Linked DNA regions of Novipirellula caenicola. The protein of the gene in region 1 binds, or shares a complex with, the protein of each later gene. Links are inferred from orthologs where the notes say so. Each region holds a gene or a part of one and is shown on either strand. Other genes may lie near its edges.

What was found.
Region 2: the proteins of lpdA (region 1) and ABEA92_RS20255 are in contact, whole or in part, in a crystal structure (PDB 1EBD), measured with the Geobacillus stearothermophilus proteins. The link is inferred for Novipirellula caenicola from one-to-one orthologs. Residues at the interface, in WP_049624544.1 of Geobacillus stearothermophilus: Pro340, Ser341, Asp344, Tyr345, Arg403, Asp406, Val408, Glu431, Ala432, Gly433, Asp438; in WP_033016211.1 of Geobacillus stearothermophilus: Ile130, Ala131, Met132, Pro133, Arg136, Arg140, Glu141, Asn155, Arg157.

The regions. Positions count from the first base shown.
Region 1 is NZ_BAABRO010000019.1:58,152-74,031, forward strand. What follows is about bases 7,878-10,740. They hold lpdA (dihydrolipoyl dehydrogenase), read right to left. Parts: upstream 10,101-10,740; coding sequence 8,655-10,100; downstream 7,878-8,654. Other genes in these bases: ABEA92_RS25990 (WecB/TagA/CpsF family glycosyltransferase), read left to right, coding at 7,878-8,434; rpsD (30S ribosomal protein S4), read right to left, coding at 10,352-10,740. In the rest of the region: ABEA92_RS25950 (hypothetical protein), read left to right, coding at 1-1,164; Trk system potassium transporter TrkA, read right to left, coding at 1,415-2,791; ABEA92_RS25960 (hypothetical protein), read right to left, coding at 2,791-2,982; ABEA92_RS25965 (DUF6677 family protein), read right to left, coding at 3,086-3,715; ABEA92_RS25970 (hypothetical protein), read left to right, coding at 4,163-4,753; ABEA92_RS25975 (hypothetical protein), read right to left, coding at 5,360-5,743; ABEA92_RS25980 (hypothetical protein), read left to right, coding at 5,726-6,067; ABEA92_RS25985 (alkaline phosphatase family protein), read right to left, coding at 6,131-7,297; more of ABEA92_RS25990, read left to right, coding at 7,571-7,877; more of rpsD, read right to left, coding at 10,741-10,960; ABEA92_RS26005 (sigma 54-interacting transcriptional regulator), read right to left, coding at 11,275-13,170; ABEA92_RS26010 (hypothetical protein), read right to left, coding at 13,599-14,579; aroH (chorismate mutase), read right to left, coding at 14,589-15,017; ABEA92_RS26020 (hypothetical protein), read left to right, coding at 15,320-15,571; ABEA92_RS26025 (hypothetical protein), read right to left, coding at 15,839-15,880. UniProt on the Escherichia coli protein: Lipoamide dehydrogenase is a component of the glycine cleavage system as well as of the alpha-ketoacid dehydrogenase complexes.
Region 2 is NZ_BAABRO010000011.1:224,413-240,287, forward strand. Bases 6,725-9,582 are described here. They hold ABEA92_RS20255 (2-oxo acid dehydrogenase subunit E2), read right to left. Parts: upstream 8,948-9,582; coding sequence 7,502-8,947; downstream 6,725-7,501. Other genes in these bases: ABEA92_RS20250 (glucose 1-dehydrogenase), read left to right, coding at 6,725-7,081; aceE (pyruvate dehydrogenase (acetyl-transferring), homodimeric type), read right to left, coding at 9,051-9,582. In the rest of the region: ABEA92_RS20220 (ATP-grasp domain-containing protein), read right to left, coding at 1-207; ABEA92_RS20225 (metal-sulfur cluster assembly factor), read right to left, coding at 459-779; Fe-S cluster assembly protein SufD, read right to left, coding at 892-2,196; Fe-S cluster assembly protein SufB, read right to left, coding at 2,357-3,763; Fe-S cluster assembly ATPase SufC, read right to left, coding at 4,044-4,859; ABEA92_RS20245 (helix-turn-helix transcriptional regulator), read right to left, coding at 4,924-5,613; more of ABEA92_RS20250, read left to right, coding at 5,966-6,724; more of aceE, read right to left, coding at 9,583-11,783; ABEA92_RS20265 (SDR family NAD(P)-dependent oxidoreductase), read left to right, coding at 12,238-13,095; ABEA92_RS20270 (hypothetical protein), read right to left, coding at 13,299-13,841; ABEA92_RS20275 (BON domain-containing protein), read right to left, coding at 14,442-15,749.

The DNA.
Region 1 (15,880 bases):
GATGCATCCAATAGCAACGCACCGGATACGATGGACCGCGGCAAGGCCGAGGGTGAAACAAGCGAGGAAGATTCGATTGCGGTTGCCGCGGCATCCCTATCGACCGCTGAGTCTCGAAGCTCGGTGGAGACACCGTTTCCACAGATCGCGATGCTCGCTCGGGGTGAGCGAACGCTTGAGCAACCATTCGAGAAAGCGGAGATCGCGGAACTTGATTCGGCGCTCGTTGCCGACGACACGGCGACGCCCGAGAATCGGCGACGCAAACCCGCGGCTTGGGTTGCCAGTGCGATTGTGCATGCGGTCATTCTTGTCATCCTTGGCGTGGTCACGCTGAAGACGCACAAACCCAAGGACCAAGTAACCCTTTCAGCGTCGGCGCCTTCGGCGTCCGAGGTTTCGATGGAGACCTTTTCGCTTGAAACCAGTGAACTGGAAACCGAACCGACCGAAGAGCAGACCGAATCAGAGATCCAGTACGACTTGAGCCCCGTCGGTGAGATTGCGATTTCAAACTTCAAGCCGCCCCCACCACCGTCGATGCCCAGCCCGGCGGTGGCGATGCTGAGCTCATCCAACAACTCAGCAGCCGCAATGTTGACCAAGCCCAGTGACTCGGACGCCAAGATCCAATTTTGCGGGGTTGATGGTGGGGGAAACCATTTCGTCTATTTGGTCGATAGCAGCAAAAGCATGGGAGACGCGTTCAATTCCGCCCGGATCGAACTGCTGAAATCCATCAACGCGTTGCGTCCCGACCAACGGTTTTATGTAATCTTTTTCGATTCCGATCCCGACTTCATGCGTTTGAGCGATCCGAAAAAAGATGAGCCGCGAAGCGCCTACGCAACGCCAAAGAACAAGACGGCGCTGCAGCGATGGGCGATGGGTATTCGCGCCGACCGTGGCCGGAACCCAAACGATCTGCTCGATTTCGTACTGAAACTGCGAGCCGATGCAATCTTCTTGCTGTCGGACGGCGAGTTTCCCCAGTCGACCGAACAGTTATTGCAGGAAAAGAATGTGCAGCGCAATTTGTTTGGCACCGGTGGTTTGATCAGCCGCGTGCATACGATCGCGTATCACAGTCGTGCTGGGGAAAGCCGGATGAAGCGAATTGCCGAGCAGAACCAGGGACAATACCGCTACATCGCCAAGCCGTAACGCAAACAATGTTGGCGTTGGCGCAGTCGACAAGAGGATCGGCCCCATGAAGTCCTTGCCGAAAGGCAAATCAAAAAGCCATTGACGGCTTGTTGAGTTAGTGAAGATCCCTGCGACAAGGGGTGTAGGATAGACTTCCTAGTCCGTCAATGGTGGATTCGACGGACTAGGAAGTCCATCGTACGACTAAAACAACAAGCCGTTGACGAGTTTCGCAACGGAAAACGCGCCATGCTAAAGCGTGACTCTTTTAGCTAGGCGAATTTGCTTTTCCCCGCGTGGGCGCGTTGAACAATCCGAGGGACTCTTCGGCCGAGGCTTGGTCGACCAACGCGACGACAATATCCCCAGGCTTCAATTGATCGTCGGCTCGCGGAACTCGCACAAAACCATCGCGTTGGATCGCGGCGATCAAACAGCGTCCGGCCAACGGCAAATCGGCAAGCGTGGCCGACGTCACCCGCGTCCCTTCGACGACCTCGAGTTCATAGACGCCGATCTCGCCGCTGGGCAATCGGCTTTGCGAGATGATCGCGCCTTCGTTTAAAAAACCGAGGATTTGGCGAGCCAAAACGTCTCGTTCGCTGACCGCGCGGTCGATACCAAGTTTGGCGACGACGTTGGCGTAATCAGGTCGACCGACGACACACATCACTCGCGACGCACCAAGTTCGCGGGCTTCGACGCCCGCCATGATGTTGCTTTCGTCATTGCCGGTACAGGCAACGAAGTAATCGACCGTCCCCGCGCCTTCATCTTCCAAAATGCTCCGCCGATTTGCATTGGCATTGATCACGGTAACGTCGGGCAGCGTTTTAGAGAGATGGTCACATCGATCGATGTCGCGTTCCAAAAGCACGATGCGATAATCATGTGGGCTGAGTGATCCGGCCAAGTGGAATCCGGTTTCGCCGCCGCCGGCAATCATCACTCGTTTTCGTGACCTGCGTTCTTCGGCTTCGGCGCCAAATGTGCCTCGTGCCTTGGTGACTGCATCGGGCATCCCAATCAAGCTGACCCGGTCGCCTGATTTCAGTTCGTCTTCGCCGCTGGCGATCCACATTCGGCCTTCTCGCGCGATCGAGCCGACACGGACGTTGCCGGGGATCTTTAGTTCGCGAAGCCGAGTACCCGCCGCGCTGGCATTGTTGGTGATTTGCATCTCGTAGACCTCCAATTGTCCACGAGCAAAGTGTTCCAGTGGAATCGCATCTGGGTTGCGAATCGCGCGCGTCAACTCGAATGCCGTCAATTGTTCGAGCGACAGGATGCTATCGATATTGAAATGGCGCTGGTAATCAAATGTGCTGAGATCGCCAAAGGCGGGTGCGTAGACCCGTGCGATGCTGCGGCGTGCCCCCAATGCCTTTGCCATGCTGGCGGCAACAATATTGACTTCGTCATCGCCGGTCACGGCCAACACGATATCGGCGCTACAGACGTCGGCTTGAAACAACACCGTGCTTTGCGAAGCGTTCCCCTGGATCGCCCGCACATCCAATTCGCTGTTAATTCGGCGAACGTTTGCCGGATCGTTGTCGACTACCGTCACGCTGTGTCGACGCCGACAAAGAATGTCGGCGATCCAGCGGCCCACCGTTCCGGCACCCAAAGTCAGAACTCGCACTAGATCATCCAATTCAAAAGGCAAAGGACCACGAAAATGAAAGCCATAAATCCACAGATCCATCGCCCCGTGCCTAACGCATGTTTGATGATCAATGAATTGTCTTCATGCCGTGTCGCACCAAACACCAACGAGATCGAAATCAACAAAGGCACAAAGTACAGCAGGTAGGTGGGTGAAATGGAAAGCATCGTCAATCAATTCGCTGCAAAGAGTAATGAGAAAGAACCCAGCTCGATAATCCGTGGTCCGGCACAAGATTGAACGAGATAGGTTGGCCGCACGAATTTCCGTCTAGGGTTTGGACCCCAACGCGGGCGAAGGGATCTCGGCATCGCTGCTGTCTTTGTCGCCATCCTTGTCATCGTCGCCTTCTTTTTTTCGTCCGCTAATCGGAACCGAAAGCGGGCCTCCGAACGCATCGTAGATCACCAAGATATTCAGCAGTCCTGCGATCACTGTGTACCACGTCCCCATCTCGTATCCCGCGCCGTGGCGAGCAAACCAAGCCGAGACATCATCGGCATTGTTTTCAATCACCGGGCGACGTGGCGGCGCCATAAATCCGCCCCACAGCGGTTCGTAACTATTCAGTGTTCGTCCATCTTCGGTCATCACTCGCATCCGGTTCCCTTGCACCAACGCTGGAAACGCGGCGACCCCGACCCCGGCTTGCAGAAAGTAATGCCAACGTTTGTCACCAGGCTGCCATGATGCGTACACCACGTGCCCCCCACCGAGTGCAAACCCCAGAACCCAGGTAGAAAGAATGCAAACAAAAAATAACGCCGCTTTGCTGGTGCGCCCTTGGTAATAATGTCCGGCACCGGGCAGCAACCAAGCTAAGAACGCGGCAAGAGATCGATTGCGAAGATCGACACGGAGTCCATCGACCGCGATCACATTGTCTTCATTAGAGGGCATGAGCTTCGTTGGCTTTCAATATTTCGTATTTCGTGGGCAAGTGATTTTCATTGAGCCGTCTGTTGCGACCAAACGGCTATTGTGCGGAAAAGGGATGTTTGGCGGTAGCCGAATCTGAACGCGGATACGACTGCCCGCTTCGCAATCGACAAACCGCTTCGCAGTGGCATGCCCGCTTCGCAATGACTTAGTCGCTTCGCGATGGAAGCAATGCGTGCCCGATGGGACATTCGCACGCCCCCACGCAATCTTGGTCTTTCGCTGAAGCTTGGTTTTTCAATAGGTTCCCCCGACGATGGTCCGTTGCGATTGAACCGCAATTACCGGCGCTGCTGCTAGTGCGCGTATCGGATCTGCCTTGACGCTCCCCTGGTTGGTTTCTTATTTACCAGAATCCATGCCTGATCTTCCTCCATTTTGATGGCCTTCGCTATGACCCGGATTTTGTTGAACTCTACCCTTTTTGCTTTCCTACTCGTCGCGACCGTCGGTTGTGGCGGTTCCGAGGATGTTGCCCAGCAAGCATCCCCCAAAGCCAATGTCGCCAGCACCACGGCAAAATCGCCTGCCGAAACCTCGGCAACCGACGTGGTGAGTCAATTTTTGGACCAAGTTCGTCGCGGCGGAGAGAATTCAGGCGCCGGCGAATTGCTGACCCAACGAGCCCAATCGGAACTCAAACGGATTGGTCGCACCGTGCAACCGATTGGTTCGCCGGACGCTCGTTTTAACGTGACCCAGGCGCGTGAAGTGCCGAATGAACCTAATTCAATGCTGGTCCAAAGCATCTGGAGCGAACCAGGCCCCGAAGGCACCCAAAATGACTTCGAAGTCGTCTGGGCTGTGCAACGCGAAACCGCAGGCTGGCGGATCTCGGGCCTCGCAATGGAGATCGATCCTACCGAGCCACCGATCGTGATCGACTTTGAAAACGGCGACGAAATGGCCAAGCTGCTGACCGGCAGCGAGGGATCCGAAACGTCAAGCGAAAATGGCGCACAAGCGGCCAAACCTGCCGCCGAAGCGGTTTCTCGCTAAGAATTCTGGCAAAATTTATCATTGCCATTTGTTCACTGATTTGCCCCGCAATACGTCGAGGGCAAACACCACCCGAACGGCCTGCTGTGGCCGGAAAAATCGGCACAACCTGAACTAAAAAGGTTCAGATTTGGCTGATTTTGAGCACATTCCTTGTGACATTCTTACCCAGCTTCACATTCCGAAGCTTGCGGCACGCGAAATGCCGTGATTCGTCCGCCGTCAAATTCAAGCAAAAAATCCTTGCATGGATCGTATTGGGTGGATTGACACGATTTTTCCCAAGGTTACTGTAGCGGCGAAATTGCGCGAGCCGTAAACCCAGCCCATACCCCCTATCTTGAAACGATAGGGACCTGGAACACGGTTCGAAGATCTTTCGGTAGTCGATGATGTTATCGGCGGTTGGATCGACGCGATGGGCCGTGGGATTATGGCCTAAATAAATTTTGATGTGCGAATTCGGATCGCACCAAACTCCGAACACTTGGGAGATCTTTATGAATCGGACTGTGGTGAGCGGCATTGCCGCATTCGCACTGTTGATCGGTGCAGCAGTAGTCATGAGCGAAACCGCTGAAGCAGGACACCATGGCGGTGGACTTTTCAGCCGACTGCACGCCAAACAGTGTGGCGGTGGATGCGCTCAACCGTCGTGCGGCGGTTGTGCTGTTGAAAAAAGCTGTGGCGGTGGATTGTTCGCACGCTTGAAGGCCAAGCACGCAGCTCCTTGCTGTGCTGCTGAACCCGTTTGCTGCGAGCCAGCACCTGCACCTGTTTGCTGCGAACCAGCACCGGCGCCAGTTTGCTGCGAGCCAGCTCCAGCACCTGCATGCTGCCCTGAGCCAACCTGTGGCCACAAGAAGCATTGCGGCTTGTTCGGCAAACTGAAAGCCCGCAAGAGCGGCTGCGGATGTGCAGCTGAGCCAACTTGCTGCGAAGCAGCACCGGTTGTCGAAGCTCCTTGCTGTGGTGGCGAAGTTGCTGCACCCGCACCTGCAGCTCCTTGCTGTGGTGGCGATGCTCCTGCTGCTGTTCAAAGCAGCGAAGGCTTCGAACTTGCTCCAGGCGAAACTCTCGTTCCTGGCAGCGTTACCACTGGCGCTGCTGCTGAAGCCGCTCCAGCTCCAGAAGCTGCTCCCGCTCCTGCTCCAGAGAGCAGCAGCGATGCACCTCCAGCTCCAACTGCTGACGCTAACACCGACATCTAGTCGAAGCGGGTCTAACCATCGTGTTAGACCAAACAGCGAAGATCTTGAAACCTCGCCGATTCCAAACGGAATCAGCGAGGTTTTTTCATGCGCTGGCGGCTAGCCTTTGGTGCGTGATGCAGAGAAGCGAGCCCGATGCCACGTGTTCGCCGCAGCGGCACGAAGGTCACTCGCTTAGCAAGTCGATGATGTCGGGCCGCAACCGGCTGACATCATTCTGGTCCTCGAGGTCGTCGGGCTTTAGATACAGCCGGTCTTGCTGATCCGCGTCGCGAACGTAGTACCATCGCGATGTCGACACCGCGACCGAGCCATTGTCGCTACACGTCGTCACACGTGGTTGGAATTCGGAATCGCTGCTAGCCCAAGTCGATGGATCGATCAGTCGATCGGGCTCAGTCTTGATCTTGGCCAACAGCGCGGGCAACGAATTTGCATTGACCACTCGCTTGTCACGCACGGGACCTAGATCGCTGACGATCATCGGCACCCGATGATGACAACTACGCAGCGGCCCTGCGCGATAGCCGATCGCATCATTTTGCCCGAGACTAAAACCGCTGGTTCCCGCCAACACCACGATCGGATCCAAATCGCCGACGTACTCGAACAGCAACGCCAACATGCGATCCAACAGCCGGACTTGGCAACCGTAAGTCCGCATCCACGCCACCGCAAGATCGGGATGCGATTGCTCGGTCAACTTGGCCTGCGGCGTCATCACATCGGGAAAGACCCACGGGGGCATCTCGCAATCGGCTTCATCCAGTGCCGCATCGGTCTCGGGCAACAGATCCAATTCTTCGCTTGGTTCGCCTGCCGACAGCTCGTCAGCATCCAGCGGCACCAGCCATCGGGGCGCATCCCAGCAGTGGACCAACGATTGCGTGTGCAACCACCATACGGCCGCCGGGTCGGGATCCTCGATTCGCGAAAACAGGCTCGCAAAGACGCGGGCGAGATGTGTTTCTTCGAGCTCTTCGGCCGGCAACTGATCCGCAGCCGGCGGATCCAAGTCAATCAGCCAAGATTGGTCAAAATCAGCATCCAACGACTGCTGTGACACTCGAGGATCGTCGGTGATCAGTTCGACGGTTCCCAATTCGTTCCAGCGTGGGATCCAGTGGTCGGGATCGTGCGAAGAGGGCGGCCGAAACCAATCCGCCAACACCTTCAATCCATCGTCGTGCTCGGCGATCGCTCGATCCCATAGACAACCGCGGCTAGCGAGCAAGTCGATCGCGGGCGTTTCATTCCACGAAGCCCCATAGCAACCGAGTGCGGATGCAGCCAAGCCTTCGACCGAGATCACGATCATTTTTCGCTCATTCATGGGCGTTACTTTGACGAACCCGCCGATTCGCTACAACCGGCCCATCCGGCAAAAGACAGCAAAGTTCCCGGCAGGGTTGCCGCGATCGAGCCGAAACGGCCAACGGCTGTGACGTAGCGTTGAGAGTCATGCGATGGGTCACGTGACGCCCCGGGGTCAAACAAGACTTCACGATTCTGAATTTTCCTGATTCATCCAATTGCGGAAACCAACCGAGCAATGAATTACACTTCCACTGTAGCTCCCTTTGGCATTCCTGTGGCTGTGCCTGCAATGAACGAACCTCGCAATCCAAGCGATTCCGCTGCTGCCGCGACGGTGCCACAACCGGCTCCGCCGCTGCCGGATCGAATTCGTAGTGAAGTTTGGGATGTGCCTTTTGATCATCTAACGCTTGCCGAAGCGGTGGATTGGATCGAGTGCTTGGTTCAGCGACGTGTCCCCAGTTACGTGATCACCGCAAATCTAAACTACTGCATGCTGCATCATCGCGATCCCGCGGTCGGCGCGATCACCGACGACGCGGACCTAATCCTTGCCGACGGACAACCGATTGTATTGCGGAGCCGATTGTCCAAAGCACCGATTCCCGAACGGGTCGCCGGCAGCGAAATGATCTACCACCTAGCCGAACGCTGCAGCGATAACGGTTGGGGAATCTACTTTCTTGGTGGTGAAGAGGGCGTGGCGGCACAGTGCGCCAACAAGCTACAAACAATGTATCCCGGGCTGAAGATTTCGGGCGTCGAATCGCCGCCGTTTCGCCAACTCAGCGAACGCGAACAACATGAACAGGATCAACGCATCAAGAAATCAGGTGCAGCAATCCTGTTGGTCGCATTTGGGCAACCCAAAGGCGAGAAATGGATCCACGAGAACTACAAACGATTGGGGATCCCGGTCAGCATCCAGCTCGGCGCGTCGTTTGACTTTATCGCCGGAACGGCCAAGCGAGCACCGATGGCTTGGCAAAAGATCGGGATGGAATGGGCTTATCGGATGTGCAGCGACCCGAAACGGCTCGTCCCTCGCTACGCAAAAAACGCGACCTTTTTATTGGGCGCGTTGATCGAAGATTGGAAGCGTTTGGTCACAAGTTGGGGAATGGGCGATTGGAGCAATCGCCCCGAGCGATAAACGCATTGCTCGCGGGTGTCCTAACCGCGGCATTTGAAATGCCCCCACGAAAGTCTTGACGGCTTGTTGATTTAGTGAAGGTTCCTGCGGCAAGGGGTGTAGGATGGACTTCCTAGTCCGTCAATGGTGGATTCGACGGACTAGGAAGTCCATCGTACAACTAAATCAACAAACAGTTGACGACTTCCGCTACGAGGTCTGGCGTCCGCTACGACTACCTTTAGCTAGCTGCGGCAGCAGGCTTCTTTTTCGGCTTGTAGATTTCGGTGGCCGTACCGAAGTGGACTTCGCCTGCGTTCATCAACGTTTCGCTGAGTGTCGGGTGCGGGTGAACGCTTTCGGTGATGTCATGCACTTCGCAACCCATCTCGATCGCCAACACGGCTTCGGCGATCAATTCGCCTGCACCGCTGCCGACGATGCCACAACCGAGCACGCGTTGGGTCTCCGGATCGACCAACCATTTGGTTAACCCATCGGTGATGTTCAAAGCTTGAGCGCGGCCGCTCGCGGCCCATGGATAAACTTCGACATCGACCTTGCGGCCGGCCGCCTTGGCTTCGCCTTCGGTCAAACCGGCCCAGGCAATTTCGGGGTCGGTAAAGACCACTGCGGGAATCGCAACTTTGTCAAACGCGGCAGGTTTGCCCGCGATGACTTCGGCTGCCACGCGGCCTTCGTGGGTCGCTTTGTGAGCGAGCATTGGATCGCCTGCGACGTCACCAATCGCGAAAATATGCGGGTCGGCGGTACGTTGCTGAGCGTCACATTCGATGAAGCCGCGGTCATTGACCACCACGTTGGTGTTTTCCAATCCGAGCCCGCGAGTCACCGGACGACGTCCGATGCTGATCAGCACGCGATCGAATTTTTCATGACCAAAGTGGGCGGGACCTTCAAAGGTGACTTGGATCTTGTCGCCGTCTTCGGCCAATGAGCCGACTTTGGTATTGAGCAGCACGCGGCCATCGCACATTTGGTTGATGCGTTTGGCGAGCGGTTTGACGAGGTCCCGATCGGCTCCGGGCAACAAGCCTTCGGCGAGCTCGACCACCGTGACTTTCGAGCCGAGATGAGCATACACGCTGCCCATTTCCAACCCGATGTAACCGCCACCGACGACCAACAAGGTTTCGGGGATATCGGCGAGCGCGAGAGCACCGGTGCTGTCCATCACACGATCGCTGCCAATGTCGAACGCGGGCGGCATGGTCGGCACGCTGCCGGTCGCGACGATGCAGTGGTCGAAGGTCAATTCGCCACCCTCGGGGATTGATTCGTCATCGCCTTCGAGTTTCAGTGTGGTCGAGTTCAGGAACGTGCCCCGCGCTTGGATCACGGTCACGTTGCGGCGTTTCGCCAATTGGCCCAAACCGCCGGTCAAATTCGAGATCACTTTCTCTTTGCGAGCTCGCACTTTGTCGACATCGATCTTGGGTTTTTCGTCATACACGACGCCCCAATCTTCACGCAGCTCGTCCACTTCGCTGATCACCTTGGCAACATGCAGAAGCGCCTTGCTAGGGATACAGCCACGCAGCAGACAGGTGCCACCGAGTCGAGGCTCGGCTTCGACGATCGTCACATCAAGGCCTTCGTCGGCAGCCAAAAACGCGGCTGCGTAACCACCAGGACCACCACCGAGAACAACAACAGGACTATGCATCAGAGGAGATTGCCTCTCAAAAAAGCGATTAGGACGATTCGTAAAGCCAGCCTGCCGCAACCATTCGTTTCGGCTGCGAGGCCAAAGGAGACGCCATTATAAACAGAACCGGCAACCTAAATTGCCGGTTCTGATGGATGACCATGTACCAAGCCGGCGGCAAACCAAAGTGGGCTCGACACAAAAAAGTGTGGTTTCACCCGAACTTTGGGGGGCTTGATACGCAAAGGGAAACGCAGGATCGCGAATGCTTATCGTGACAAGAATTCGACGACGCTGTTCGCATCCACGGGCAAACTGATGTCGCTCGCTCCGGGAAGTCCCAACACGGTTGCCTTCAAGTTTTCGCTATCGAAGGTGACCCAATCCAGTGCGTCGGGCGAAGCGTTGGCGATCACGCCGCGATAAAGATTCTTCAAATTTTCACGACCACGGACTTCGACGATATCGCCAGGGCGAAGCTGGTAGCTTGGCTTGGTGACCTTCACGCCGTTGACGCGGAAGTGACCGTGGGTGATGCCTTGGCGTGCTTGAGGACGAGTCTTGGTGAAACCAACGCGGCGAACCACGTTGTCCAAACGACGCTCGCACATCAACAGCAACAATTCACCGGTGTTACCCGATTTACGACCAACCGCATCAAAGTAACGACGAAGCTGACGCTCGCCCAAACCATAATAGTGCTTGATCTTTTGCTTCTCCATCAACGCCATCCCGTAGTTACTCGGGCGACGTCCACGAACGTGCATCCCGGGCGGGGTGTTACGTCGGTCCAATGCACGTGCGGCACCGGCGGTTTCATAAAGAAGGGCACCGAGGCGACGGTTGATTCTTGCTTTGGGGCCTGTGTATCGGGCCATACTGCTTTACCTTTTTGCGTCCAGGACGCGGTTTGGGGACATCGGCAGGAGGAAGTCGCTGAGCAACAAAATCTGCAAGCGAACTACTGCCAGCGTGCGATTCGCGGGGGGACGGAAAAATCCGTCCAACTCCACTACTGGTGTCGACCATTGACACCAGGCGTTCACACATCGAATTCGAGGAAGCCCGAAAGTGTCGCTTCCGGAGCCAATTTTGACAAGAGGAAGCGGGACGAATTGGGCTAGAAACGCGGAAAACAGGCCAAAATCACCCGCGTCTGCCGATCGCGGTGAGATTTCCGCCCCCCGGCGGCTTAGCGGTCGATCTCGTATTCGGTGATCTTGCGGTATGCGGTTGCCCGGCTGATCCCGAGCAGGGCCGCCGCCTCAGGAACGCTGCCGCCGGTACGCTCGAGCGCCTTGCGAATCAACCGACGCTCCCATTCGTCCAACCGGAGGGTGTCCAGCCGGCTCAATCCCGCGTCTCGCAACCCAAGATCGTCGGCTTCGATGGCCGGATCATCGGCCATCACCACCGCGCTGTCGATCACGTTTCGCAATTGACGCACGTTGCCGGGCCAGGCGTATTCCAGCAATCGCGTCCGTGCTTCGTCGCTGATCGCCAACAGGGGGCGACCGTGTTGGCGGCGAAAATGTTCCAAAAAGTGACCGACCAACAATTCGATATCGTCACCGCGATCACGCAGCGGCGGCACAAGCAGTTCGAACACGCTGAGTCGATAAAACAGGTCTTCTCGGAAACGTTTCTCGCGGACAAATTCGGCCAAGTCACGATTGGTCGCGGCGATCACCCGCACGTCCACCAACACCTCTTCGGTCGCACCGACTGGCAAAAACGGATGTCCCTCGAGGATTCGCAACAATTTCGCTTGGCCTTCGAGCGTCAACTCGCCCACTTCGTCCAAAAACAAAGTGCCGGTATGAGCTTGCTGGAACCAACCAATATGGTCGCTGTCGGCGCCGGTGAACGATCCTTTGCGATGACCAAACAATTGGCTTTCGATCAAATCGTGAGGAATCGCGGCACAGTTGACGGTCAACATCGGACGCCTGGATCGGCGGCTTGCCCGATGCACCGCGCGGGCCACCAACTCCTTTCCAACCCCGCTTTCTCCGCGAATCAGCACACTGCCGCTGGCGTTGCCCACGCGTTCGATCCGCTCTTTTAACTTTTGCATCACCGCGCTGGACCCGACCAATTCGTCCGAGTCCGCGTTTCGGTCGGCGATCCGCCGACGGTCCGCCCGCAGCGAATCCCGTTCGAACGCTTGGCTCAACCCGATCGACAACAAACGGGCGGCGGCAACCGTCAACTCAAATTGCGATTCACTAAATTTCGGTTCACGACGGTACAGCTGCAGCACCCCGACGTTGGTATCGTCGCTGCCGATCGGGGCGTAGATGATGTCGGACCACATTTGATCCTTGCCCGTCGATCCCATTTCGCTTGCGCCCGATTTTGCCGGGTCATTGATCCAAACCGCCTCTCCCTCTTTGACGATCCGTTTCAACAACGATTTTTCGATGGTCACCAAGTCGGCAGCATCGGCGGGCTCAACGCGTCGCGGTTTCAAGCGTCCGTCACCCGAATCAAATGACAATCCGACCACATCCGCATCGGTTCGATCGCGAAGCAATTCAATCAGCGTGCTGATCACCTCGTCGGGACTTTCGCAACGCAGCAAACTGAGACTCAGCGAGTACAGATCCATCAAGTGGCCGGTCGCGGCAACCTTGGCGATTGGGTCCTCGTCTTCGCCGCTCCAGCGATGCTCGGTCTTGACCGATTCCCAGGCGATCGTCTGCGTCAGCGATGTTTCTTCGGTCGATTCCCCGGCGGGCTCGATCAACTCGAGTTCGGTGGCACCAATTTTGACCGTGTGGTGGTTTAGCATCCGAGCATGGTCGGTTTTCTGGTCGTTGACCAAAGTTCCATTGCGACTGCTGGTGTCGCGCAGATGCCAATTCCCGTCCTCAAAATAGATGACGGCATGGAAACGCGAACTGACGGGGTCCGTCAGCATGATTTCACAACTCTTCCCTCGTCCGATATGCATCGGCCGTTCCGGGTCGAGATTAAATTGCCGGCCTTTCTGAGGCCCGCTGCGCACCATCAAATATGCTGTCATCTGTCGCTTCTTGGCGTCATGAACACTCGATACCGTTCGAGCCGTCCAGCGGCTTCCCATCGGAAAGCAACAACCGGACCTTTATTCGTCTCATTTTAAGACATCGTAATATCACTGTGTCAAAAGAGATAGCAAAAGTAGCCGGAATATCCGAAACAAGCTCTTGCTGCGAAATCGCGAGTCGAGGACATCCGCTCTACGAAACCGCACTGTTTTCTGTCAACGGCATCTGATTGTTCTGTCAACGGCATCCGATTGGTAGACGCCGATGACAGTTTCAGCGGGCGTCAATGACGATTGATCAGCGATCCTCGCGCGACCGTCAAAACAGAACACGGAAGGCCAAAAAGGCATCGCTGTGAAGTATTTTTTCTTATCGCGTTTGAGCTAATTTAGCGTCGCGAACGTCGTGCGTGACTGTCGCTCGACGGATGCCTCTCGAAACGGTTGACGAGTTACGCTACTGAAAAATGCTTCGCGGCGTTGCCCTAAAAGGGCTCGGGCGGAGGCGAGATCAGTTTGTTTTCCTCAATCGCTTGCGACAGCGACTTTAGCGCGACGGGCAACGGTTGCGGATTGCGATCCAGTTTTTCCCACCACTGCGTCACGACATCGCCTGCGATCGCGGCATCGCTGAGACGCCACAATCGGGTTGCCGCCGAAATGGGCAGGGCGTTGCTGGGTACGAGATCCAGCTCCGCTGCAGCCCGCAGCACCAACGGCACCGAGCCGAACGCCCAAGCCGACGTCAACGATGCAGGACGCCCAAACGTGCTGTCGCCCGGTTTGGAGGTCAGCGATTTTTGCGTGATATGTTGTTCGATGGCCACTCGCGTGACCAACCACGCCACCCGCAACACCTCCGGCACACTGGGCAACGCATCGGTCAACATCGCCTCGATCCAAACGGCGGCGTTTTTGCCTTCGTCGCTGCCAGGTTCAAATCCGCCATCACCCCCACGAACCGGCTGGACGAACAAGCCATCGACGCTGGCGGGCCACCAATTTCCCGGAGGACTTTGCCCCCAAATCTGCTTGGCGACCTGGTTCAACAACCCGCGACCGACCGTGTCCCAGCGTTCTCGCAGCGGCCGCGAGCGTAGTTCGAGCTGATCGAGCAAACGAGGAAAGCGATTGCCGACCACGATTCGGCATTCATCCAATTGGCGAACGATCCCACGCGTGGTCTGATCGACCTGCAACTCACTACACCCTGAGGCGACCAGCGCGGTTTCGCAGGCCGCCCGCGTTTCATCACAGCCGATCGACTCGCGAACCAACCGGTTCCAAAAGCCGCGCATATCAATCGACGAAGAGAGCAAACGCTCGTTGATCGCGGTGGCGTACGGCACTAGCGCCTGCTCGAGCTTTTCGTCGGTACAGGTGGCCCCCACTGCAACCGAATAGGCTGCGTGAATCGTCGAAAGGGCGGTATCCGGTTTCCAACGAAGCCGTGGTGATGAAGCCAACGTCCCCTCCTAGCCTTCGGCGCTCAGATGATCCTGAATCCAACACTCGAGTTCCTCAAAATCCACTGGCGGATATTTCGAGAGATCCGGGCGCAACCGCTTGGCTTCGTGCAGATAAACGTGGTGGATTTCGGATTGCGGTTTGTCGGTATTCCAGTGCAGCATGACTCGGATGCAGCGTGGCAGCGAGCCTTCGACCGACACTTCGTAACCACACAGCAGCGGCACTTCGAGCCACCCGAGTTGGCGGGCGGCCAAGGCGGGAAACTCGGCCGTCAAATCCGAAGTGACCGTGAAGAAAGCGCTCGCGACGTCCGCCGATTCGATCTCGTTCTGACGGATCATCAACGCAAGTAATTGACGAGTCGCGGTGAGAATTTGATCACGATCATCTTTCTCAACGCTGGTCGCACCTCGCACACCACGGCAAACTGTCATCGCTAGAAGGTCTCTTCAATAAAAAACAAAATTAGACGGGCAATCGCCGTTCCCCACACCTCACCGCGTGCGGAGCCGCAATGGATCATCGGGCAAACACGACGCTAGCCCGACCTCGGATCACCGCTACTATAGAATAACTGGCCCATGACCGATAACTGGGTACAGTTCAGAATCGCGATTTGCCCCTGCTGTGGCAGCGGTGTCTGCGGCAAATCCGCACGGCCTGCAGTCAAAATGGGACGGAAAACGGAAGTTTCCTGGTCGCAAAATTTTCAGCCACCCTTCACTACGGAGTGACAATGACCGAACGCACTCGGCATCAAGAAAAGATTATCAAGAATTACTATGAAAATCGCGATTCGATCGGGCTGCAAAAGGCCCAAGAGGCGGTGACCGAACTGTACCTCAGCGAAGGCAAGAAGCGAGCCCAGGTATGGAAGCGGCTGACCAGCCATTTAGCCAAAATTGGCTTGAAAGAGGACCAGATCGCTAAATTGCAGGAAGACGACAACCCTGAGCAGCTCGCCAAATTGCTCGAAAAATACGTCTAGCAATTCGTCACCGGCAAACACGCTGGCGTCGCGGATCGTGTCAAACCGCGACGGCTGCCCCCAGGCTCGAATGTCCCCTGGCTTGAAATTCCTGGGCTTGAAATACGCGAGCTCAAGCTACACGGGATCGAAATTGTTCGCTCAGGCTCGGCTTCTTCCCCCCATTCACGAATGACAAGCGTTGCTGACTTCGTGAATCGCGGGAGGGGGTGCTGATTGAATTAGCCGTTTTGGGCCAACCCGGTGGAGCATTTTCAGGCGACCAAATTACGGTGTTGGCGTTTTATAGGCGACGCTCGCCAAAGCGTG
Region 2 (15,875 bases), on another replicon or contig:
GGCATGCACTGGAACGATTTCCGCTGCATCAACCTCGATGTTCAGCCGCGGATCCAATGGCACCGTGACCGTGGCAAATTCCGACAAATCGCTCACGATGGCCCGCAACATTGCCGCACCTTCGTCTCGCAGCGAATCGGGGATCGTGTTCAGTTCTTTCTCTGAATGGCCGCCACCACAGACGTACTCGCCGACAAAGATACGCATGAATTCGATCCGCTAATATGGCTTGCTGTGAGCCTGATAAATGGTGGGTAAGCTTTCGACGTGTCGTTCACAAAACGAGCCGGTCGATGAGCTGTCTATCATTCAATATGCAACCGGGTTGGTCGATTGCAATGGATGGAGATGCCTAGAAAAACGGTTTCGAAACCGACCACAGTGAATGTTGGGCTCGGTTGCCTGCACCGCTTACTCGGTGGTCCGAAGACCGCCGTCGTCATGCCGTCAATCGGCGACTAAAAAATGCCCAAATGGTCGCGGGCTTCGTCCGTCATCTTATCGGGAGACCACGGCGGGTCCATGACCACTTTGACTTCGGCCGTGTTGACTTCGTCAAGTCCTTCGGCAGCCCCCTTGGTTCCGGCAACCAATTGAGGACCAGCGGGACACATTGGGCTGGTCATCGTCATGTCGATTTCCACGTTGTGACGACCGTCTTCCTGTTCCTCGTTGATCCGGATTTCATAAACCAATCCGAGATCGACAATGTTGACATAAAGCTCAGGATCGATGACCTGCTTGAGCGCTTCACGGACTTTGTCTTCAGCAAGTGCCATGGTGATCGCTACCTATCGGACGGGGGGTGGAATAAGTGATCAGTGAACGGAAACAAAGACTCACGTTGTCGCGAGTCTTGTCGATTGTACCAAATAGCTGGGCTTTTGTAGACTATTCGTACTCGCGAACTTGGCGGGCGATCGCCGCACCAAGCGCGTCGCGAACACTTTCGATCGTGATGCGATCGAAAATCTGTTGAAAGAAGCCGCTGACGATCATTCGAGTGGCTTCTTTGCGAGTGAAGCCACGGCAGCGGGCGTAGAAAATCTGCTCTTCGTCCACCTTCGCCGTCGTGCTGCCGTGCGTGCAACGCACGTCGTCCGCTTCGATCTCCAATCCAGGGATCGAGTCGGCTCGCGATGATTCGGACAACACAAGGTTGTCGTTGCGTTGATAGCCATCGGTTTTCTGGGCGATCGGATCGACTTTGATCATGCCACGCCAAACGGTGCGGCTCTTGTCTTGTTGAGCCGACTTGTACAAAAAGTCACTGTGGCAGCTCGGAGCCCGGTGATGCTGCAGCGTGTGGTAAGCGAGGTGTTGGCGACCTTCGGTGAACATCACGCCGTTGACTTGGCTGTCGGCCCCAGGGCCGACCAAATCAACCGATTGGTTGACTTTGGATAGCAATGAACCCATCGCCGCGATCGTCCATTGCAGGGTCGAGTCTTTGCCGACCAATGCTTTTTGATGAGCAAATTGGTAGGTGCCGTAGCCCCATTCTTGCAAGTTGACATAGCGAAGATGCGAGTTGGCCTTTTGCACCACTTCGACCGCACCAACATGCAGACCTTTGCTCTGTTCGCCGACGCCATTGGATTCGTGCAGCACGGTTGCTTCGGCGCCTTCATCCAACACGATCAACGTATGGGTCGTATCGGTGCCGCCATCGGTCATCATCGAACCGATGTGTAGCGGTTTGTCGAGTACGACACCACGTGGGACGTACAAGAATTGACCGCCCGCCCAAAACGCCGCATGCAGTGCCGCGAATTTGTCGTAGTCGGGATCAAATGCGGTGAATAAATGAGGCCGAACCAATTCAGGATGCTCGGCACACATTCGCGACAAGCTGCCGAACACAACTCCCTTGGCGGCCAGCTCTTCATCAAGCGTTTCGCCAACAACGTAGCTATCGACGGTTTCAATCGAACCGCCAAGCTCGACGCCTTTGCGAAGCTGTGCCTTGGTCGGAGCGTCGCGTGATTCGGTCGCTGGAATTCCGAACTTGCCCAATTGGAAGGCGCGGATATCGGTGCGGATCCACTCTTCGTGACGTCGATCGGGCCAGCCCATTTTTTCGAAGTGCTGCCAAGCATCACGGCGAAGTTGGGTCAGCCAATCGGGTTCGCTTTGGGCCGCCAAAAATGAATCGAAACCGGCTTGATCGAACGTTAAAGTTGTCGTTTGCGTCATCTGAATTTAGTTAGCTTGAAGCGGCAAGCAGACACGCGTGCCACGTGGAGGAATGAGAGGCATGGTAGCCAAGGTCGCCGGCGCGAACGATCGGGCGGGTGCAATCGCCCGATCAGGTGACGTGATTTGGCTACGACTAAAGGAAAGGCGGGTAGGCGGCTTAGCCGACGCTGCCTTCCATTTGCAGCTGAATCAAGCGATTCATTTCGATCGCGTATTCCATTGGCAACTCTTTGACGAGAGGCTCGATGAAACCGTTGACGATCATCGTGCTCGCTTCTTGTTCGGTAAGCCCGCGGCTGAGCAGATAGAACATTTGTTCTTCGCCGATGCGCGACACACTCGCCTCGTGACCAATCTGAACGTCTTGTTCGGCAATCTCGATATAGGGGTAAGTGTCACTGCGGCTTTCAGGGTCCAAGATCAATGCGTCACAGACAACATTGTTTTTGCTGTTATGAGCACCGGGCTCGACGCGGACCAAGCCACGGTAACTGCTGCGGCCGCCGTTCTTGCTGATGCTCTTGCTAATGATTTGACCGGTCGTGTTCGGAGCACAATGGACCAGCTTGGCACCGGCGTCTTGGTGCTGGCCGGCACTCGAGAATGCGATCGACAAGATTTCACCGCGAGCACCCGGTTCCATCATGTGGACCGCGGGGTACTTCATCGTCAACTTGCTGCCGAGGTTGCCGTCGACCCATTCCATCGTCGCGTCGCCGTAAGCGTACGCACGCTTGGTGACTAGGTTGTAAATGTTGTTCGCCCAGTTTTGGATCGTCGTGTAGCGGCAACGTGCGTTGCGTTTGACGACCACTTCGACGACTGCACTGTGCAGGCTTTCGGTGCTGTACATCGGTGCGGTACAGCCTTCGACATAATGCACGCTGGCCCCTTCATCGACGATGATCAGCGTTCGTTCAAACTGCCCCATGCTTTCGGCGTTGATGCGGAAATACGCCTGCAGTGGGAAGTCAATGTGAACTCCCTTGGGAATGTAGATGAACGATCCGCCGGACCACACGGCGCTGTTGAGCGCTGCGAATTTGTTGTCTTCCGGCGGAATGATTTTGCCAAAGTGTTCACGCAGCAAATCAGGATGCTCGCGAACCGCGGTGTCGGTATCGGTAAAGATCACGCCTTGTTTGGCGAGGTCTTCTTCGAGCGATCCATAAACCACTTCGCTTTCAAATTGAGCCTTTACCCCCGCCAAGAATTTCTTCTCAGCCTCGGGAATGCCCAACTTGTCAAACGTGTCCTTGATTTCTTGGGGGACGTCGTCCCAGGTCTTGCCCTGATGATCGGTCGGTTTGAGGTAGTAATAGATATCTTGAAAATCGATATCAATTGCCCCGCCCCATTTTGGCATCGGTCGGGATTCAAAGATTTCCAGCGACTTGAGCCGGAATTCTCGCATCCAGTCGGGTTCGTTTTTGATGTCGGAAATTTGATTCACGACATCCTTATTCAAGCCTTTTTCAGCACGAAAGACGCCGGTGGTTTCCGTGCGGAAGTTGTACTTGTTAATTTCGCCAATGTCAGACTTTTCGGTCACATCAGTGGACATCGTATTTCCTAACGTATTCAAATTTCAAAGTGCAGTTTTATTCGTTTCTCGGACCCTAGCCCGCCGTCAGGCAGGACCCTTTGGGGTAGGCCCGTTTAGGCAACGCCTGCGTTTAGGCAAGGTTGCCCAGCCAAAGTTCAGCTAGCCTCTCATCCTCGGTCGCCTCGCAAGCAAGCTTCAAAAGCAAGCCAAGTGAAGCGATGGCGACGCTTGCCGATTCTTGCGAACCCGTGATTGCTCACGAGCCTTCCGTTTCTCACTAGCCTTGCAAAGGTCGCGGTTACACCGCGGCTTCTTCGGCCAGCATCTCTTGGTTGGCCGCTTCCGCTTCGGGGTACGCTTTGCGGATGCGGTCGTAACCGTGGCGATGTAGTTCTTCGGCCAACTCCGAGCCACCGGTTTCCACCAATCGGCCACCCAACATGACGTGGGTGTATTGAGGTGGATTGTGTTCGAGCAGTTTGTCGTGGTGCGTGATGATCAGCAGACCCATTTTCTGGTGTCCGATTTCCGCAATCGATTCGCTCGCCAAACGCACTGCGTCGGCATCCAAACCGCTGTCGGTTTCATCGAGAACCGCAAACTTGGGCTGCAGCATGGCAAGTTGCAGGATCTCGGCGCGTTTCATTTCGCCACCGGAAAAGCCGTCGTTGACATAGCGGCGTGCGAATTCTTCGTCCATTCGCAAATGTGCCATCTTTTCCTTCAATTCCTTACGGAACTCACGCATCGGGATCAATTCCTCGCCTTCCTTTCGGTCGGGGCGACGAACGTTGGTGGTTGCATGGCGAAGGAAGTCCGCCATCTTCACACCGGGGACCGCCATCGGTCGTTGGAACGCCATGAAGATTCCCGCGCGAGCACGTTCATCGGGCGACATGGCCAACACATCTTCGCCATCAAGCGTGATCGATCCGTCGGTGACTTCGTAGCCCGGATGACCCATGATCGCCAAGCCAAGCGTGCTTTTGCCGCTACCATTGGGACCCATCAAGGCGTGCGTCTCACCATGGTTGAGCGTCAAGTTGACGCCGCGAAGGATTGGCTTGTCGCCAACCGAAACGTGAAGGTTCTTGATCTGCAGTACGTGTGTCATGCTTGATTGCAAAAATTCAAAAGGAAGGGAATCGTTGTAAGTTGTATCGAGAGCACCATGTCGTTTAATTTGCTGAGTCCGACGGCTCACCCGTCGCAGCAAATTGGCAACAGTGGTCTCCATCGAGTCGACAACTGCTGAGGTGGACCGGGCGACCAAGCGCCTCGGATATCATTTCTTCTTCGAGTCGACACATCGCACGTTCGTCCGATGTGTCCGTGAGCGATGGGTACGGGCACGCGCAGATATCAAGCACGGGCAAGTCTCCCGCATGGGAAATCTCTGTCGTGATGTGACGATCGGTCAACATTTCCGACAATTTGATCATCCGTGACTCAAACGATTGGTCCTGATCGACTTCGCGATCGACCTGAGTCGCAAACTGACGTCCTAACCGGTTTGCCACCGAACTAAGTAACTGTTGGCGAATTTTGGGATCCGGGATCGCCAATATCTCTTGCCACATTGCCTCGGCCAACTCGGCGGGGTTCGCCCCGGCACGTCGATGTCCTCGCACTGTCAATCGATACTGGAATGTCGGTCGGCCACGTCCGGCAACAATCTTCTCGCGTTCAATCAGCCCTGATTCAAGCAACCGCTCAATCCGCTGGCGAATTGCAGTCGCCGTCACTCCGAGCTGTTCCGTCAAATCCCCAATGCCAAACGCGTCCCCGCTACGCATTGCCATCAATAATTCGCGATCAACCGACCGGAGTTCATCAATGGCAGCAGATGGGACTGAAGACGACGTCATGGACAACTTGGTTGGACGTAACGAAAAAACGTAACGAAAAGCGTGCGATCAGCAAAAATACCAACGCAACACAGTCATTATTGGGAGCAAACCTATTTTTGACAACCGCTGTTGTCAAAAATGCGTTCAATGGCGATCATGGGCACATCAACGCCGGTTTGAGGCCCCTAGAGTGGGCAATAGATGCCGCCAAGGCGACCGCATGATTTGAGTAGAGTCTCGCCGCCGGAGCACAGAGTCCCCCTGAGCAGCATGCGGATGAATTGTTATCATTTGCCGCTCTTGTGGTTTGTCGAGTAACAACATACTCATGCTTTGAACCGTCGCATACCCTCCACCCCCCTAACCGCTGATCGAGTCAATTATGAAGGCCGTCGCCGTTACGCCAGGCACCCCTAATAGCGTCCATCTCGAAGAAATTGCCAAGCCAACCCTGGACCAAGTTCCCAACGGCAACGGGGTCTTGGTCAAAGTGTTGAAGGTCGGAGTGGACGCCACCGATCGTGAAATCAATGACGCTTTGTACGGAAATGCGCCGACCGGAGACAAGCATCTGGTCATCGGACACGAGTGCTTTGGCATCGTCGAAGCGGTGGGAGACAACGTTCGCCGCGTCAAACCGGGTGACTATGTCACGGCAACCGTTCGCCGTCCTGGTGGGTCGATCTATGACATGATCGGCACCAACGATATGACCAGCGAGGAAGAGTACTACGAGCGCGGCATCAATCTGCGGCACGGTTTTTTGACCGAATATTTCGTTGACGAAGAAGAGTATATTGTTCGCGTCCCCGAGGGGCTGAAACACTTGCACGTCTTGCAGGAGCCGATGAGCTGTGCTGCAAAGGCAGTGCACCAAGCCTATGAAGCCCAGCACCGCATGAAGGTGTGGCGTCCCAGCGTCGCCTACGTACTGGGGGCCGGGCAGATCGGTTTGCTGACCACGTTGATCTTGAAGCTTCGCGGTCTGGAGGTCTACACGCTCGCTCGGGGTGAGGCGCCGAACTTAAAAGCCGAGATCGTCACGGGACTCGAAGCGAATTACATCAGCACTCGAGAAACGTCGATGGCCGAGCTTGTCAAAATTACTGGCAAGCCGGATTTGATCGTCGATGCAACCGGTAGCAGCCAATTGGCGTTCGAGTCGATGCAGCACTTGGGGCACAACGGCGTTGTCGTTTGGACCGGAATCACCGGAGGCGACAAGGTCACCGAAGTTCCCTCGGATAGCATCAACTTGCAATTCGTGCTCGGCAACAAACTGCTGCTCGGCAGTGTGAATGCAAACCGCAATCACTTTGAAATGGGGATTCGCGACCTCGCATTGGGCGAGATGATGTACCCCGGCGTGCTCGAGAAAATCTTGACGCATCCCGTCGATGGTCTGGACAACTACAAAGAGATGATGCGGTTGTTGGTCGAAGACAAAGACGCCTTAAAGGTCTTTGTCAACGTCGCAAATGAGTAGTCGGCTAGGTGGCTGAGCGATCCGGTTGCCGGCGGATCCATGGCCGGCGAATCCATGTCCGGCCAAAATAGCAAACGAAAAAAAGGGCCGCACTCACCGAGTGTGGCCCTTTTTCGTTGTTCTTGTCCGGCTCGACACGCCCCACTGCATTGCTAATGCAAACATGGGAGGATCACGCGGCTGAAGGGTTTTCTCTGTAGTGGACGAGGCAACGAGTCCCGTCGCGCCACGAAGTCGCTGGACTCGTTGCCTCGTCCACTACCTCCGAAGCTGACGGCGACCAACTCCCATCCTAGTAACGCTCTGGCGGAACGGCCCACGCGTCACCGGAGGGTTTCTAAAAGATGCGATCAAGTCGCCTTTCGCACAGAACGAGAGGCGACGGTTTCTTGTATTGCGAATGAAGTCTCGCAGGTTTGACTACAGCGCCAACAGCAGTCGGCTTGGTGCTTCGAGGTAGCCGATCACATCGTTTAGGAAGCGTGCCGCGGTTCCGCCATCGACCAAGCGGTGGTCGTAGGACAGGCTTAGCGGCATCATCAAACGAGGTTGGATGCTGTCGTCAGGCATCACGACGGGCAGTTTGCGGCTACGGCCAACCAACAAAATGGCTACTTCGGGTACGTTGACGATGGGCGTCGAGTATTGGCCGCCGATCGCTCCGAGGTTGCTGATTGTAAACGTGCCGCCCTTCAAATCGCTGACAGCGAACTGGCCACCGCGGACCTTGCCCGCCATTTCGGCCAATCCGCGAGCGATTTCAGGGATGCCGCGTTGATCGGTGTTCTGCATCACCGGTACGACCAAGCCGCGATCGGTATCCACGGCGATGCCGACATTGACGTAGTCTTTGTAGATGACTTGTTCGTTTTGCTCGTCGATCACCGCATTGATGCTGGGGTGATGTCGCAGTGCCGTGGCAACCGCTTTGATCAAGAACGGCATCGTGGTCAACTTCAGCCCTTGCGCCGCGTAATCATCTTTGCTCGATTGGCGAAGCCGTTCGAGGTCGGTGATGTCGGCGTCATCAAAATTGGTCACGCGAGGAACGGTCGACCAACTGGCGTGCATCTGTTTTGAGATCGTTTTGCGAATCTTGCTCATGCGTTCGACATGCACGCTGCCGAATTCATCGCTGCTGGCGGTGCCGGGTGCCGACGACACGCGGGCTGCCGCTTGGCTTGGCGCACTGGCGGCGGTGGGCGAGGTCGTAGTGGCTGCGGCGCCGCTGTTTCGTGCCGCCTGGTTTGCCGTTCGCACGACCGCCAAGACGTCGTCGCGAGTGATTCGGCCTGATTCACCGGTGCCTTGAACGGACGATAAATCGACGCCGACTTCGCGGGCAAAGCGGCGAATCGCAGGCCCAGCCGGGATCACTTGACCCGGTGCGGTCGTGGTCGCGACGGGAGCTGCAGCGGGTTGCGCCGGTGCGGGAGCCGCTTGAGGCGGTGGCGGTGCGGCGGCAGCCGGAGGTGCCGGAGCGGGAGTGGCCGGTGCTGGTGCTGCCGGAGCCGGCGATGGCGCCGCAGCTGCGGGAGCCGCTGGAGCTTCGGGCTTGGCTTCTGGCTTGGACTCGGCCTTGGGTTCAGCGGGGGCTTCGGGTTTAGGGTCTGCAGCCGGAGCGGCCGCTTCCGCTTCGACTTCCAGGATCACGCCACCGATGGCTACCGAGTCGCCTTCGCTGACAAGGATCTTGGTGACCTTTCCACCGACCGATGCCGGGACCGGCACGGTCGCTTTGTCGGTTTCCATTTCGACGATGTCTTGGCCTTTGCTAATCACGTCGCCGACCGACACAAAAATTTCCAGAACGTCACCAGATTCGATGCCGTCGCCCAATTCGGGAAGCTTTACTTCAGTTGCCATAAAAGAGTTTCTGGTAAGCAGATTTCAGTGGGATGTTTGTAACGTACGTTGTCTCAGGCAAGGAGACGCCTTCAACACAGGCGTCTCGGACATTGGCCTCGAACTAGGCAAAGTACGGATTGGGTTTGTCAGGGTCGATGCCAAGATCTTTGATCGCATCGGCCAGTTCCGCGGCGGTGAATAGGCCTGTTTTGGCCAACCGGGTGAGCGTTGCGTAGGTAACGCATTCCGCATCGACTTCGAAATGTCGTCGCAAGGCTTCGCGAGTTTCGCTGCGTCCCATGCCATCGGTACCCAGTACAAAGTAGTCGCCTGGGATCCAAGGTTGCAGTTGTTCACCAAGAGCTCGGACGTAATCGCTTGCCGAAATGAACGGGCCTTCGACGCCTTCGAGCTGTTCTTCGAGGTAGCTCTTGCGGGGCGTTTCGGTCGGGTGCAACATGTTCCAGCGGCTGCAGTCGGCGGCTTCGCGACGCAATTGCGTGTAGCTGGTCACGCTCCAAGCGTCGCTCGCGATGTTGTATTTCTCGGCAAGCATCTCTTGGGCTTTCAAGACGCAATTGAGGATGGCTCCACTGCCGAACAATTGAACGCGTGCCTTGGCACCTTCGACGTCGCGGCTGCGGAACTTGTACATCCCTTTGACGATGCCTTCTTCGCAACCTTCGGGCATCGCAGGATGCAAGTATTCCTCGTTTTCGCTCATCAAGTAATACATGCACTCTTCGCCATCTTGGTACATCCGTTTGAGGCCTTCCAAGATGATCACGACGACTTCGTACGCGAACGCAGGATCGTAAGCACGCACGGTCGGGAACGCGATCGCGTTGAGCAAACTGTGTCCGTCTTGGTGCTGAAGTCCTTCGCCGTTGAGCGTGGTTCGGCCAGCGGTACCGCCGATCAAAAAGCCCTTGGCTCGCATGTCCGCCGCGGCCCAAATCAGGTCGCCAATGCGTTGGAAGCCAAACATGCTGTAGTAGATAAAGAACGGAATCATGTTGACGCCGTGCGAGCTGTACGCGGTTCCGGCCGCGTTGAAGCTGCTCATCGATCCCGCTTCGGTGATCCCTTCTTCGAGGATTTGGCCGTCTTGCGATTCCTTGTAGTAGGTGATCAGCGACGAATCAACCGGCTCGTACAGCTGTCCGGCGTGAGCGTAGATGCTGAACTCGCGGAACATCCCTTCCATCCCAAAGGTGCGTGATTCATCAGGCACGATCGGGACCATGTATTTACCGACCTTCTTGTCACGGCACAACGCGATCAACGTTTGCACAACCGAGAACGTCGTGCTGCAGCTCTTGTCTTCGAGCCGGCTGATCAATTTTTTGTAGTCCGCAACCGTCGGCACTTCCATCGTCGGATGTGTCGTGGGGCGGCTAGGTACCGGGCCACCAAGAGCGGCGCGGCGTTCTTTCATGTACTTGATTTCTTGGCTATTGGCCGGCGGCGTATAGAACGGTGCCTTGCCAACCTCTTCGTCGCTGATCGGGATGCCAAACCGCGTGCGGAACTCGAGCAGTTCCTCTTCGTTCATTTTCTTTTGGTTGTGCGCGACGTTGCGGCCTTCGCCCGCTTCGCCAAGTCCATAGCCTTTGACGGTCTTGGCCAAAACGACGGTCGGTTTGCCGTTTTTCAGTTCCGTCGCCATCTTGTAGGCCGCGTATACCTTTTCAGGGTCGTGGCCACCGCGACGCATTTTTTCGAGTCGTTCGTCCGAGTAGTTTTCGACCAACTTCAGCAGTTCGGGGTACTTGCCAAAGAAGTGTTCGCGAATGTAGCTGCCCGGCATCCCGGTGTACTTTTGGTACTGGCCGTCGACGACTTCGTTCATCCGTTTGGCCAATAGACCAGTGGTGTCTTTGGCAAGCAGTTGATCCCAGTCGTCACCCCAGACGACTTTGATCACGTTCCATCCGGCACCGCGGAAAATCGATTCAAGCTCTTGGATCACCTTGCTGTTACCGCGAACCGGACCGTCGAGTCGTTGCAAGTTGCAGTTGATGACGAAGATCAGATTGTCAAGTTTCTCGCGGGCAGCGAGTCCGATCGCGCCAAGCGTTTCCGGTTCGTCACATTCGCCGTCACCAAGGAACGCCCAGACTTTTTGTCCCGACGTGTCTTTGATCCCGCGGTCGCGGAGGTATTCGTTAAAGCGAGCTTGATAGATCGCCATGATTGGACCGAGGCCCATCGAAACGGTGGGGTATTCCCAGAAATCAGGCATCAACCATGGATGCGGGTAGCTCGACAGTCCACCGCCAGGGGCAAGTTCACGACGAAAGTTCTCGAGGTTCTCTTCGCTCAAGCGGCCTTCGACAAACGCTCGGCTGTACATCCCCGGCGAAGCGTGCCCTTGGAAGTAAATCGTATCGCCCGAGTAACCGTCTTCGCCGCGTCCCTTGAAGAAGTGGTTGAAGGCAACTTCGTAAAGCGTCGCACTCGATGCAAACGTGCTGATGTGTCCGCCGACGCCGCCGGGACGTTTGTTCGCTCGCACGACCATTGCCATCGCGTTCCAGCGAACGATCGATTTGATGCGGCGTTCGATTTCGCGATTGCCGGGGTAGGCTGGTTGGTCTTTGGTGGGGATCGTGTTGACGTAGGGGGTGTTGGTGTCTTGGGCCGATTGGATCCCCTCTTCGGCAGCGCGATCGCGAAGCTGTTCGATCAGGAAACGAACACGATCCGGGCCTTTGCTCTTCAGCACATAGTCGAGTGACGACAACCACTCTTGTGTTTCCGCGGCATCCAAATCCAATTCGGCTGCGGGGGGAGCCAATTCGCCAAGATGCTGATCGACTTCGTTCTGGGCGACAGTTTTTGAGTCAGTCATATTCAATTTCTTCTTTCTATTACTGGGCTGTCCCGTAATCGCACCACTCAATTTTGTGCGGCCGTTTTTTTGTGCGAGTCTATTATGATTCGTCTGAGCGTGCAGATTAGCCGGATTAGGGTAAATACGGCAAGGGCGAGCAATTATTGGCGGATTGTCTTACCATGCAGCGAACCAAGGGGGACCCCGCGAGTGGACAAATGATGAGCAGCAATCATGCCTAGGAAAAACAAGAACGGGAATGCCCCAGATGGGGTATGTCTCGCCGTTCTCCATTCTAACGCATTTTGGTCACGCGAAGCAGGCGTCCATCGTGGATTCGCCATTGGAGTGATCGACTCTGCAGGAAGCGAGAATCCAGCAATATGAGAAGATTCTTTTCGGTACCCTAGCCTGCCTCTTCGAGCCGTCAAAGGTTTGCATTACGCTGCGGGAAACCGATCAACCAATCGCGATGCGAATGGGGCAAACGGTGCCGGGCGACGCAGCACCGGCGAGGGATGAATCAAGCAAAAAGGATCACGTGGTGGAGTTGCAATTTCGCGGAACGCATGCCGTCGTTACGGGGGCCTCGAGCGGTATTGGGCAATCGATCGCAATCGCTCTGGCTCGACGCGGCGTCAAGCGGATCGTAATTCACTATCGACATAATGTCGCAGGGGCTCAGCAGACGGCCGAAGCGTGCCGCCAACATGGAACCGAGCCCCTCCTGCTGGCAGCCGATTTGGCTGATCTGGCCGCCGCGGAATCGTTTGCCGAGCAGTGTTATCGTGAACTCGGATCGATTCATACGTGGATCAACAATGCCGGAGCGGATGTGTTGACGGGCGAGTTCGCCGAGCTTGATTTCACGGCAAAGCTACAGCAGTTGATCCAGGTCGATGTGATCGGCACGATCCATCTGGCTCGCCAAATCGCACCGCGAATGACCAGCGAGACGTTTGCGTTGCCACCGTCGATGGCGTTTATCGGGTGGGATCAATCGGCGTTTGGGATGGAGGGAGACGCAGGGCAAATGTTTGGAACCGTCAAGGCGGCGATCACCGCATTCGCCCTCAGTTTGGCTCAGACGTTGGCACCTCGAGTACGCGTGAACGTCATCGCCCCAGGCTGGATCCAAACTTCATGGGGCCAGGCAGCGAATGACTACTGGGACGGCCGCGCCCGCAATCAATCGCTGATGAAACGCTGGGGTACCCCCGAGGATGTGGCCCGAGCGATCGCATTTGTGTCGGATCCCGAAAACTCGTTCTTCAGCGGCCAAGTGGTACAAGTCAATGGCGGTTGGAATCGAAACTACGTTTCAACGTAGCGGCTCTTGGACAAGATTTCGCACAAGTTGTTTTCTAGAGCGGCAGGTCGATGAAGCGGTCTTCCATCCACCCGGGCCACTCACGAGACCGTCGGGTTTGTAAATGGGCCATGATGCAATCGACCCGCGGAAACGAAAAAAGGCTAGCTCGTTGCGGAGCTAGCCTTTCGTTCGGTTGATTGCGATGCTGGTTGCGGAGCGTTTTACAGGTTCGGTGTCGTGTACGGTTCGACGTCACCCACCATGTGGAAGTGGTTGTGGTCAATGTAAACCACTTCGATTGCGTCGCGGTCATGCAGCGTGTGCGGGACGGGGTAACCGATGATGGTTTTTTCGTCGAAGTAGATCGAGCACTTGTAGTGTGCGTGGTGCAGTTGGGCAGGGCCAATCAGCGGATAAAAGCGTGGTGGGTCAACGTAATCGGCGATCTTTTCTTTGATGATTCGCACGTTGTTGCGTTGCGTTTCCCAAATCAACGGAATGCCACCTTGGACCGGACGAGCCGATTCGAGGGCGTGCATCACTTCGTCGTCGCTCGGTGGGTCAAGTGCCACTGCGGTACCGCCGGACGTGGTGGGGCCCAAGATTGGAACACGGTCGTAGCGTTCTTTCTTCCAGAACTTTTCTTCTTGCTTGTGTTGGAAGTAAGGGCTAACGGGAAGGGGGTAGCCTAGAAAGCCCAGGTTGATGTTGGAGGCTCCGATTCCGTAGCATCCGGTGGAACCAATCGCCATGATTGCAATCATGCAAAATGCGATTCGCGGGGCGTGCGATTTTCTGGCAACACATGCTGTGCTTTCCCCATCGCGGTTGGTGGGCCGTACACATGTTGTTTTAGGAGTCTTCATCCGAGCAACCTTCCGGGGTTTCTTTTACGATTGATCGCAACCAGCGATCTGCGTAGTTCTAATATCGTGTGAACTTGGGAGGATCTTGCGGGTAATTCCGAAAGTTCCGAAAAACGGCAGAAAAGAATCCGGCCGATTCGTCACCAAAATGCGTTGCCGGCTCGCTAAAACCCGCAATTTCGTCCACGTCGCACGGTTTTGGCGACGTTGTCATCGCCTCACTGTGAAGCGGGGTTATCAGTCAAAAATGTCTGCAATTCAGCCGCCGCAGCTGCGACAATTTCGTGTTGATCCGCGAGCGATGGATCGCCACCGATTTCTGGGATCGCTGGGTGATTTCTTCGCGATCCGGCGGTAGCGCGATCGCGGTGCCGCGGATTCGCAATCGATCAATAGAAAAAGCTCTTGATCAATAAAAAAAGCTCGTGAACAGCGAACTGTTACACGAGCTTTGTTACTCAGAGCGATTAGCTAGCGGATCGTCGACCCGTTGCCATCTTAGCGATCGGTGAAGTCCAAGAACCACCAACCATCGTCCCATTCTAGGCTAACCTTACGCCATCCCAGCGGTACTTGTGGGTACGGATAGAACGGGCCGATGTAAGGCCATGCCGATGGGCTGTACTGCTGTGGGTAAGTCAAAGCAGCATAGTTGGGGTAAGACGCGTAACCTGGCCAAGCATAGTTGGGCAAGTTAGGTGCATCGTACCGCGGAGCTCCACCGCCAGTGTAAGGAGCCATTGGCACAGGTTGTCCCATCACAGGAGCTCCTGGCACGCCGCCATAACCGACCGGGGCCGCTTGGACCGGTTGTGGTTGCTGGCTCATGCGGTAAGGAGCCGCCATGGCTGGGGCGGGGCCTTGGTTGGCCGCCATACGAGCTTGCATCTGCGGTGCCGGTGCAGCTTGCAACGCTGGCGGTTTTGGCAGATGAGGCAGCTCGGCTTGAGCGACTTCGATCGTGTCACGCACGCCTGCGACTCCTGGAGTCGACTCGGCGATACGAATAATCGCATCACGTTGGCTCTGCGAAGCGGCGCGTCCTTTCAAGTGAACGACACCACCATGGCTGGTCACATCGACACCAAAGCCACGGAGTTTGCCCGATTTCTGGGCTTGTCCGAGAGCTCCGACGACGGCCGAAACCACTTGCTCGTCTTCGCTTGGAATGGGCGACGCGTTCAGCTCCACTGCGGCAGTCGGGCGAATTTCGCCTGGCATCGCCTCAGGGGCCTCAAAGTGAGGCATGGCAGCTTGAACGATCGTCGATTCGCTAACCGATGACGATTCTTCCTTCACTTCTTGTTTTTGAATCGCAGCGGCTTTCGCAGCCAAAGCTTGGCTGAACGAAAAGTTCGATTCACGGGGTTGGTTGCGATTGGATTTCGCGACTGCGTTTGAAGTCGAATCCGCTTTCGCAGGTTTGACTGATTCTTCAATCGCAGGGGCGGGGGTTACAACCGCAACGCTCTTTGCTGGTTTGACGACCACTGCGGTCGCCTTTTCTGCCTCGGGGGCGTGACCGTTGATCGTCACTTCGTCGACAATGTTTTGGATCCCTTCGATGCCTGAAGCAGTCTTCAGGACGAGATCTTTTTGCGCCGACTGGCTGACGTTGCCGCGGAACAGCACGACGCCATTGTCAACTTTCATGTCGAGCGTGAAGTCCTTCAACGCTCCCGAGTCACGGTTGACTTTCAACCGTTGAATAATTTGCTGAGCGATTTCTCGGTCGCCGCCAAAGACCTGCATAGGTCCTAAAGCGGCGATCGCGGCAATCGCCAATCCGAAATACGTCCGTCGCATGGAAATGCCTCCCTACAGTGCTAAATCGCTCCGATGCGAATAACCAGTCGGAGGCCCAGTCGCCCGGTGCGACAAGGATTTTAGGATGTCACCATCGGTGGTAACTGATCCTCCGACCGATCTGAT